DNA from 2 places in the Paenibacillus lutimineralis genome. Region 2 is predicted to be linked to the other one. Evidence: riboswitches for the same ligand, from Rfam matches in the RefSeq annotation. Region 2 holds a riboswitch; the other holds the start of a gene.
What was found. A riboswitch is a leader RNA that binds a small molecule or an ion and turns the genes downstream of it on or off. The one in region 2 is predicted to bind cyclic di-GMP.

Region 1 (4,708 bases), 400 kb from region 2:
CAACAGAGTAATCTCCTTGCCTTCGATTCCGAACACCGTATCCGATGCTGCCACGGGCTCTCCAGTTGCCCGATCAAGATATTGAATCGTAAGCTTCAAATTCTCTTCAGAATCACTCTTTTTGTAATAGATAGGGTAGTCCTGAACTTCTTCGTTTGTAATCGTATAGCTGTGATTGAGCTGGACCGGAGCATATACCGTATCCGTTACCGTAATGTTCTCAGCTGTCCAGGTCAATGTTTCTCCGACCTTACCTGATTTAACCTCTGGGTCCTTCAGCACAGCTTCCGTGCCTTCTTCAAGGAAATGGATCGTTACGGCACGCTCTTCAATAGGCTGTTCATCTTGGACATAGTAGAAAATGTACTCATTGGCTCCTGCATGGAACGTGTACGTAGCTTCCGCTTTATCTGGAGTATAACCTGAGACGATTGCAGCCGTTAATTTCACGGTCTCTCCCGTCTTTCCTGGTACGGAAGTTGACGGAGATAGTTCCTTGTCCGTTCCCTTCTCCAGATATTTAACAGTAACGGTTTGTTCACCCGCCGTGTAGTAGAAGATATACTCATTACCCTCTGCTTTCACTGTGTACGTATCTTCTGCTTTCTCTGGAGTATAACCAGGAACAGTGGCGGCTGTTAACTTCACAGTCTCTCCCGTCTTTCCTGGTACGGAAGTTGACGGAGATAGTTCCTTATCCGTTCCCCGCTCTAGATACTTCACAGTCACTGTCTGCTTATTAGCCGTGTAATAGAAAATATGTTCATTATTATCCTTATTCTCTACAGGATAATTAAAGGTTGTAGGCTCCTCTGCCGTATATCCCGGAATTTGCTTCGCTTCGAGCTTAATCTGCTCACCGACAATAGCCTTCTCAATCACATCCGGGTCAGCAATTTCCTTCCCCGAATCGCGATCTACGTATTTCACTGTCACCGACTTCTCGATTACTTTGGCATAACCGAACAGAACGATATTATCTGCGGTCGCTTGCAAAGTAACCATTGTTGGGTCGACCCCAACCTTGAGTTTGTATCCATCAAGCGATTTGGCTGGTACTGAGATCGGATCGCCACCAACTGGGAATGAATCCTTACTATCAACGGAATAGTATTCGGAATATAGCTGTTCTGCTAGTGCTGGACTAGCAACTTCATCCCCAGCTTTGTTGATCGGCTTTCCTTGCAGATTCACCGCGTAGCCCTTAACAAGAATCTTCACCAGGCCGATCTTCACTTCAGGTACAGTAAATTCCTTCACAATATGCGTATTACCGTACACATTCGTGTAATCAATCGTCGTTTTCCCGTTCGTCGGATACAGTGTATCTGACACCGGGTTCGAAGATGGATCGATCACGACAACATAAGTTAATGTCGCCGATTTGCCTTCAGAGACCGTGCCGACATTCCACTGGAATGTCTCTGTCGCCGGGTTCCAGACCACCTCGCCTTGGGACGCTTCGTAATCCTTGCCATCCAGCGCACCCGGCTGGAGATTGAACTTCTCGCCCATCGGATCTGTCACAACTGCATCTCTGGCAGCAAATTTGATATCGCTGGAGATCTCCGCAAATACCTTCTTCAGCTCATCGCTGTTCGCTGAATAGTAGCCTCGATTCTGACTGTTGTTGAGTACATACACAGCATTGCTGTTGTTGCCTACTTCCAGGCCAATGCTATAAATACCAATACCCTTATCGTACAGCAATTTTGCGTGGGAAATGGTCGGAAGTCCATTATCCGTGACCTTGTAGGTACCTGCTCGATCAATATTATAGCTGGATAATGAAAAACTGCTACCCGTCCCTTTCAAAGACGTGAAGTCAAAATCAGTAATTATGAAGCTGTACTTCATATTAGGCCAATCGTTGTAACTTGTAGCAGCCGTACCCTTATAACTGTAGGTCGGCTCTCCATCGCTTAGCAGTACGATATACTTCTTGTCAGCCGGACTATTTTTCAATAGATCATCAGCAGCTTTAAGTCCAGCTTGAATATTTGTTCCGCCAGTTGCACTGATTTTATCAATGGCTTTCTTGAAGTCATCCTTCTTGGAAGCATCTGCAAAGCCATACACCGGTGGATCAGAAGCCGCATTATTAAACGATACCGCCGCCAAACGTACACCCGAATCACTCGTTAGCAGTGAATCCGCGAAGCTCTTGGCCGCTTCTTTGGCACTTGCCAAACGCTTCCCATCGTTCATACTGCCCGATTTGTCGATGACGAGCACAATGTCCGTGTTTGTCTTCAATTGCTTGCCTTCCACCGTCAGCGTTACCTTCCATTCTCCGAAGTTATCGGTAGGCGTCGCCGTCTTGTTCAACTGGATCGACCCCGGGTTTGGCCACACCGGATCGCTAGGACTGCCGCCTGCTCCCAACGCCATCGAAGGCATCCCTAGTATAAGGGAGATCATGCACAACCAAGTAACAATTAATCGAATTCCGCTTTTCATAGCTCCTCCTCATTTTGTTATCTTCACTCCTAGGCTACTTTCCCTGCATTAATCCCCTCCCTTTTCAGGCACTAATACTTATCTTACGAAGGCTATTCACTGGGAATGCCTTCGCAACCAGGAAGAAAACAAAAAAATCCGGCTGCATCAACAATAAGCATTGTGAATGCAGCCGGACTGTCATTAGCCGGATCAGTATTCTGATCAGAACCATTAGACTCCAAAGCTTTGCGACCTAACCTTTCGATTAGTGTGCCTAGATATGAAATATAACAAAGAGGCCCTTGTTCTCTGGATGAAGAACAACGACCTCTGTGTGACATTAATATATTTCACATTTAGAACTGGAGTCAATCGCTAAAAAAGGTAAAATAATACTAGTTTTGTCGAACGCAAACCACTAGTTTTGTCTAATCACGGCTCCAAATCTTGGCGATCAGACGAAGCAACTCAAGATACAGCCAGACAAGCGTTACCATCAGACCAAAGGCTCCATACCATTCCATGTACTTCGGAGCCCCATTCTGTGCGCCGTTCTCGATAAAGTCAAAGTCCAGCACCAAATTCAGTGCAGCAATGATTACGATGACGACGGAGATTCCGATACCGATTGGTGTACTGTCATGCAAATAAGGAATTTGAATACCGAACCACCGCAATACAATGCTCAGCAGATAGAGCAGTGCTACGCCGCCAGTTGCCGCGAATACACCAAGTTTGAAATTCTCTGTCGCTTTAATAATTCTTGTCTTGTATGCAAGCAGCAGAGCAAGGAAGACACCCATTGTCAGCAAGGCTGCCTGTAAAGTGATTCCATAGTATAAAGTCTCGTATGTAGCTGAAATGGCTCCAAGGAAAAAGCCTTCACAAAGTGCATAAATCGGTACTAAATAGGGAGAAATCGCTGGTTTAAAAGCAAGGATTATCGCAATAATAAGCCCGGCAACAGCTCCGCCGATAGCGAAAGGAACTACATTCTTCCCATCGAAGAACATCATCCATGTACTGAAGGCACTTGCCAGCAAAATAATGAGCGTAATAAACGCCTTATTCACTGTGCCTCCAATTGTCATCCGGTTCAAATCACTAAATTGACCGGCTCTTTCAAAAGTCTTGTCATTAAGAGTGGGGTTACCGCTACGACCTATCAAGAATCAATCACCTCATTATGAATTTGCTTATATATTACCATAATACTCAAACTAGTCCCACAAAATCCCTACAAATTTGAAAATATAGCCATACATAAGCAAACCATCTACCGGGCTCCACCGATTCAAGCTATGACGCTCTCGCCCCTGACGCTCCATGGCTTTTCATGATCTTCTGCATACCTTTCGTTGCCTTCACAGTGCCGTCAGGCATTACCCAGAGCACCTCGACTCCATCCAGCTCCTTTACAAGAGCAGCGCTCTGTTCATATGGCAGCAAGAATACAACCGTCGACAAAAAATCCGCCAAACCGGAATCTTCGGTAACGACCGTCACCGCCCGATAGTAATTTCCCGGCAGCAAAGTTTTTGGATCGATCAAATGGTGGTATTTCACGCCATCCACCGCGTAATAACGCTGGTAATCCCCACTGCTGACGACAGAAGCATCACGGATAAATACCGTATCCAGCAGATTATCCTCTTCCATCGCGATGAATTTATTCGGATTCTGGATACCGACACCCCAGCGCTGCCGTACCCCATCCAACGGCTTCCCTACGGAACGGATATTCCCACCAGCGCTGATCATGAAGGAGTTCATCCCCTGCGCTTTCATTTCCTTGGCTACCAATTCAGTCGCGAAGCCCTTGGCCACAGCACCGACATCCAGCGACATTTTTGCATCTGCCAAAAAGACTGTGCTATTCGCTTCATCGATAATTACCTTGCTGAAATCAATATGCTCCGCGGCCTTCTTCAACTCTTCCATCGGCGGCAGCTTGGCCTGATCCGGGTTGGCAATACCCGCTTCTCGATAGTCATGCCACAACTCGAGAACCGACCCCATTGCTATATTGGTCTCACCAACCTTGTCATACCACTTCTTGGAGAACTGGATTAAGTCGATGATCTCCTGGCTGACCTTAACAGGTTCAATCCCGGCTTGATCATTTATCGTCTTCACATTGTTAAGACTTTCATAATTGTTATAAATATCATATAATCGGTGCAGCTCCAAGAACCGCTTATGGATTTGCTCGACGTATTGCTCGAATTGCTCCTCACTCTCTGTGTACGCTACAACCTGGGTCATC
Region 2 (4,708 bases):
CTCGAACGACCTGGATACCGGTAGCAACATTCCGTTCTCCTTGGCCAATTGCGGCGACGGCTGTGCTTGTCTCTTTCTGGATATAGTGAACCAGATCAGCGATTTGCTCTGCAGACTTGGCGGACTCCTCGGCCAGTTTCTTCACCTGGTTAGCTACAACTGCGAAGCCTCGCCCTTCCTCACCTGCTCTGGCCGCCTCAATGCTGGCATTTAACGACAATAGATGGGTCTGTTCGGCGATTTGTGTAATCACCTGTACGATCTCCTCAATTTGCCCGGAACGTCTCTGCAATTGTTCTATCGATACGACCGATTGCTGCACGGATTGCTGGATGGAATCCATCTGCTTAATAACCCCGCCGATATTATCCCGTCCTATCTCAGACTTGTCCTTCATCTCCATTGATGCGTCCGACAACGCTGAAGTGCTGCTAGCAATCGTTCCTACGCCTGAATTGATCTCTTCCAGTGAAGTCACACTCTCGGAGATCGACTTGCTCTGCTGCGAGGCCTTCTCGGAGATTTCTTCAATATTATCGCTGATCGCCATAGAGCTCTCATGATTCGTCTCCAGCGTCTCGAACAGAATCTTCGATTGATCCGCCGATTGAATAGAGACCGTCTTGATCGTCGCTACCAGTTCATTCATATTGCGAACCGTTGCATTAAACTTCTCATTCACCTGACCCAGTTCGCTCTCATCCGTCTTCAACTGTACGCTGAAATCGCCTTTGCTAAGCTTGTCCAATGCGGACATGAGATCCTTCACGGGTGCAAATGTCCTCCGGGTCGTGAAATATTGAGACGACAAAATAACGATCAGAATGGCAATAAGTGCGAGAACCGTATATTTCAGCAAATCGGTTTGACCGGTCATAATTAGACTGGCATCGAAATCCATGCCTATGTATGAGAATATTTCACCATTCTTGTCCTGAACCGGATAGAGTACCGTTAACCAAACACCGTAATCGTCCTTATAAGGCTTTGTGAACGTAATTTTCTTTGTCTTCAGCATTTCCTCGACGCCCTTCACATGGTAAGCAGGCTGTCCAAGCATATCGCCCAGGAATAAGCCCTCACCCTCGAACATATCAAGGATTGCCGTCGGAAAAGCAATCATCTGGGTACTATCGTTCTCTACCTTCGCTCCAAAGATATAACCTTGTGCAACATCAGGGTGAGTCGCTGACAAGTCATCAAATACCTTCGTCAGCTTCTTCTGAAGCTCCGAATTGCGATCCGTGTCTGTCACCGCCGCTTTGGCTTCTTCCGGAGTGATCCTGTCCTTCCAGGCCTCCATGACCTTCTGTGAGTTGTCCTCCAACTGATTGGTTAATACGGCACCTTGAATATAGTAGCTGGCAGCAATCAAGATAACACCAGTCATCAGAATAGAGACACTCGTTAACAACATATTTTTCGTGACAATGCTCAAACGGTTAAAAAAACCAAAAATCTTCATATTCAGTCTCCTTTTCGTTCCAGATAGTGACTTGGAATTAAGCATAATTCCTTTCAATAAATTCGTTTTTTTTTACATTCTCCCTTCAATAAGTAGATCCACCTAAAATTTAGGCAAAAAAAAAGATAACCGCATAGCAAACACTATAGGTTACCTCTTTTAGCAACTGGCTGACATACCCCCATAAGGAGAATTAGTCCCTATAGCTTTGCGTCACTACCTTTCGATAGCTTTGCCCAAACATGTATAAAATTAGTTCAATGGATGGATCTATCTAACAAATTTCGACAACACGACATGATAATCTTACTATGATTTTCAAATCATTCCCATGATAAATAATACCATAATTGTGTACGTTGTATGAATTTTACCGTCTTTTGATTCGCTACTTAAGTCCTATCCTGCTAAAAAATGACTGCTTATCACGTGTCAGCTTACAGTCCGCGGTCGCTCCAGCCTTGATATTCCGGGAATATGCAGGGTCGCCCACTCGGGCAACAAATGATCAATTTTAGCTACTGCAACTGTCATATCATCATGGACCGTATTTTTCTGATAGCGAATCACTGTCTCCAGCAGGCAGTCGGCGATTTCCTGCGGGTCATCCGCATGAATCTCCGAGATCATCCGTTTGATCCACAGTTCCTTATTCACAGCATAACCGGGAGCATCATACACTCCGTCCGTCATCATAATCAAAATGTCGCCAGGAAGCAGCTGCACCGTAACCAGATCAATCTCAATATCCTGAATGATCCCAATCGGTAGATTGCTAGCCGTAATCGGTATAACCTCATTCCCTCGTTTGATAAAGCTCGGCGATGAACCAATCTTGAGGAACGTCGTCTGCGCGGAGAACTCATCGATCAGAGCCATATCAACCGTAGCATATACTTCATCCGGCGAACGAAGCATGAGAATCGAATTAACCGATTTCACCGCTAATTTCTCATCCATACCAGATTGAAGTAACTGTTCAAGAATGCCAAGCGCTGTGCTGCTCTCCAGCCGGGCCCGCTCACCATTGCCCATCCCGTCGCTGATGGCAACAGCAAAGGTTCCATTTCCAAGCTCCATTGCACTAAAGCTGTCCCCGGATAACAAGTCTCCGCCCTTAGCAGCCCCGGCGACTCCGGTCGTCACTTCGAAGGTCTTGGCCGAACCGAAAGTTACAGTCGCCAGTCCGTCTCTGCCTGTAGGCATATTCTCCCGGACTACCGTAATATGCTCGTCCACAATGTCGGATAATAGCGGCGCTATAATCTTCCGACACTCATCGAACCCGCGAGTATACGCATGGACAATTTCAATCTCCACATTGCCATGGTCCAGATTAATGATGTCTATGCTATGAATAGACAGCCCCATTTTGTCGAGCTCGTCCCGGATCTGCTCCTCCTGCTTGTACATCGCCTGTCCTTCTCGCTGAATCTCTCGCGCCAAATCCTCCATAACTTGAGAGACTCCTGAGAGTTGTTCAGCTACAAGCTGTCTGCTATCGTATATTTGCCGCTTCCAATGCATATCATTCTGATATAGGCTATATTCTTGCTTCATCAGATCGAGCACTTGATCCGTCTTGACGCACAGCTTATTCCATTTGGGAGGCAGATCACGCTTCGATAGCTCCGGATTATCTTCAACAGCCGTCATCATCTCCGTCATTAATTTATAGGTCTGATAGAAATTACCGTCCCAGCAAACCTTGCGGCGTAGGCAATTCCCACAAGCCCCTTCGGTAATCGCATCCATGAAATGGCCAACCTCTTCACTCTGCTTGGACATTTCACCGCTACTGGCCATTTGACCGAAGCTGCGCGACAGTTGCTTGAACACTTGGGAGAACTGAGCCACCCGTCCGGCTGTAATCTCCCTAACCCGCTTGGCATATTCATGCTGCGACTTGATGTGATCCTGCGTACCAGGAACATACTTGGCGATAACGCTTATGACGCCCTTTGGAGTTACTAGGAAGAGGAGAATTGCTACGCAGCTCTCCCAGGTTGAAGACATGACCTCAGCTGGTCCTGTTAAATAGATAGCTAGAATAGAAGATCCTAGTAGCATACCCAAAGCAACAGCCCATTTGCGCCCTTCCCGCAGCATGCCTGCCAGCATGCCAGCAAAAGCTAGTAGACTCATCTGATAGAGCGCAGTCATATTGGCCAGACTGAGAATTAGCCCGGTAATTACGCCTACTGAGGCTCCTAGTGAAGCGCCTCCAACTAGAGCAAACAACAGAATTAAATATCTCGACATAATGTGTTCAATTGATAGGCCATATATTTCCCATCCGACGGCTCCGGTCATCATGGATGCCAATAGAATAACTAGACAGAGGATCTCCTCATTCCTAAGATGGCGTCCCTTCCTTCGAAGCGAGAAGACCGGAACGGATTGAATAAAGACCAAAGTCAATACGAAGCTGAGTACAGAATCTGCTACCATCATCATCATTGCGTACCAGCTTAACGAAGGACCAACAACAGCCTGGAATAACCCTACGAGGAATGTGCTGGTAAATACCGCTAAGGGAGCGTAAGAAATATCGGCCCGTTCAAAACTCTCAAGTCCTCTATGAATCAAGTAGAAGATTAGCAGTTCTGCAGCGATCCATATTCCATGCTGAACCGGGGACAGAAGTGCTCCAATCACCATTACGGCCCCCGCTGTTATTGCGATATCTCTGCGCATGAACATCATCACTGCGAAGAAGGCAGCAGCAAACGGCGAGAGCTCGTCCAGAATAGTAGCTCTTCCCAGTAAGAATGCCATCACCAGAAAGAGCAAATTCCATTTATTCACCATAAAACGCTGAGCGGCTCGCTCTAAGAGCGGTACATCCATCCAGACTCTTCTGCCCTTTGCCTTGGCTTGCCCTTTTAGTCTCTTCAAACCAGGAAACGTAATGACATTCCACTTCTCCATCAACTGGCACCACCTTATCCAATTTGTTAGGTATGTCCCATTATAGGTAGGGCAGGCTGGAAAGTTTGTCAGATACCGGAGTAAGGAGCCAAGAAATTTCCGACAAATTGAGAGGGAATTACGAAACACCACGAACCTAGGCCCGTCAAAGGATACATCGTCCTTATGCGTGCTTATGTTCGTACCTAGCAGCCCGTTTATAACGCACGGCAGAGCGGATTGATCTGATACATATCGTGTTATTGCGTAATAACCTGTCGCCTAAGCGGGACAGACGACAAAAATAGAAGCTGGAAAAAAAATCTATACATA

Region 1: it holds a riboswitch for cyclic di-GMP, as region 2 does, so the genes downstream of both, EI981_RS27400 (S-layer homology domain-containing protein) here and EI981_RS00275 (methyl-accepting chemotaxis protein) in region 2, are expected to answer to the same signal.

The regions. Positions count from the first base shown of each region.
Region 1 covers NZ_CP034346.1:6,157,222-6,161,929, forward strand. The annotation lists gene EI981_RS27400 (S-layer homology domain-containing protein) at 1-2,460, opposite strand, end outside; cyclic di-GMP riboswitch class I at 2,625-2,727, opposite strand; gene EI981_RS27405 (Bax inhibitor-1/YccA family protein) at 2,871-3,611, opposite strand; gene EI981_RS27410 (FAD:protein FMN transferase) at 3,742-4,708, opposite strand, start outside.
Region 2 covers NZ_CP034346.1:55,052-59,759, reverse strand. The annotation lists gene EI981_RS00275 (methyl-accepting chemotaxis protein) at 1-1,465, opposite strand, end outside; cyclic di-GMP riboswitch class I at 1,624-1,712, opposite strand; gene spoIIE (stage II sporulation protein E) at 1,898-4,399, opposite strand.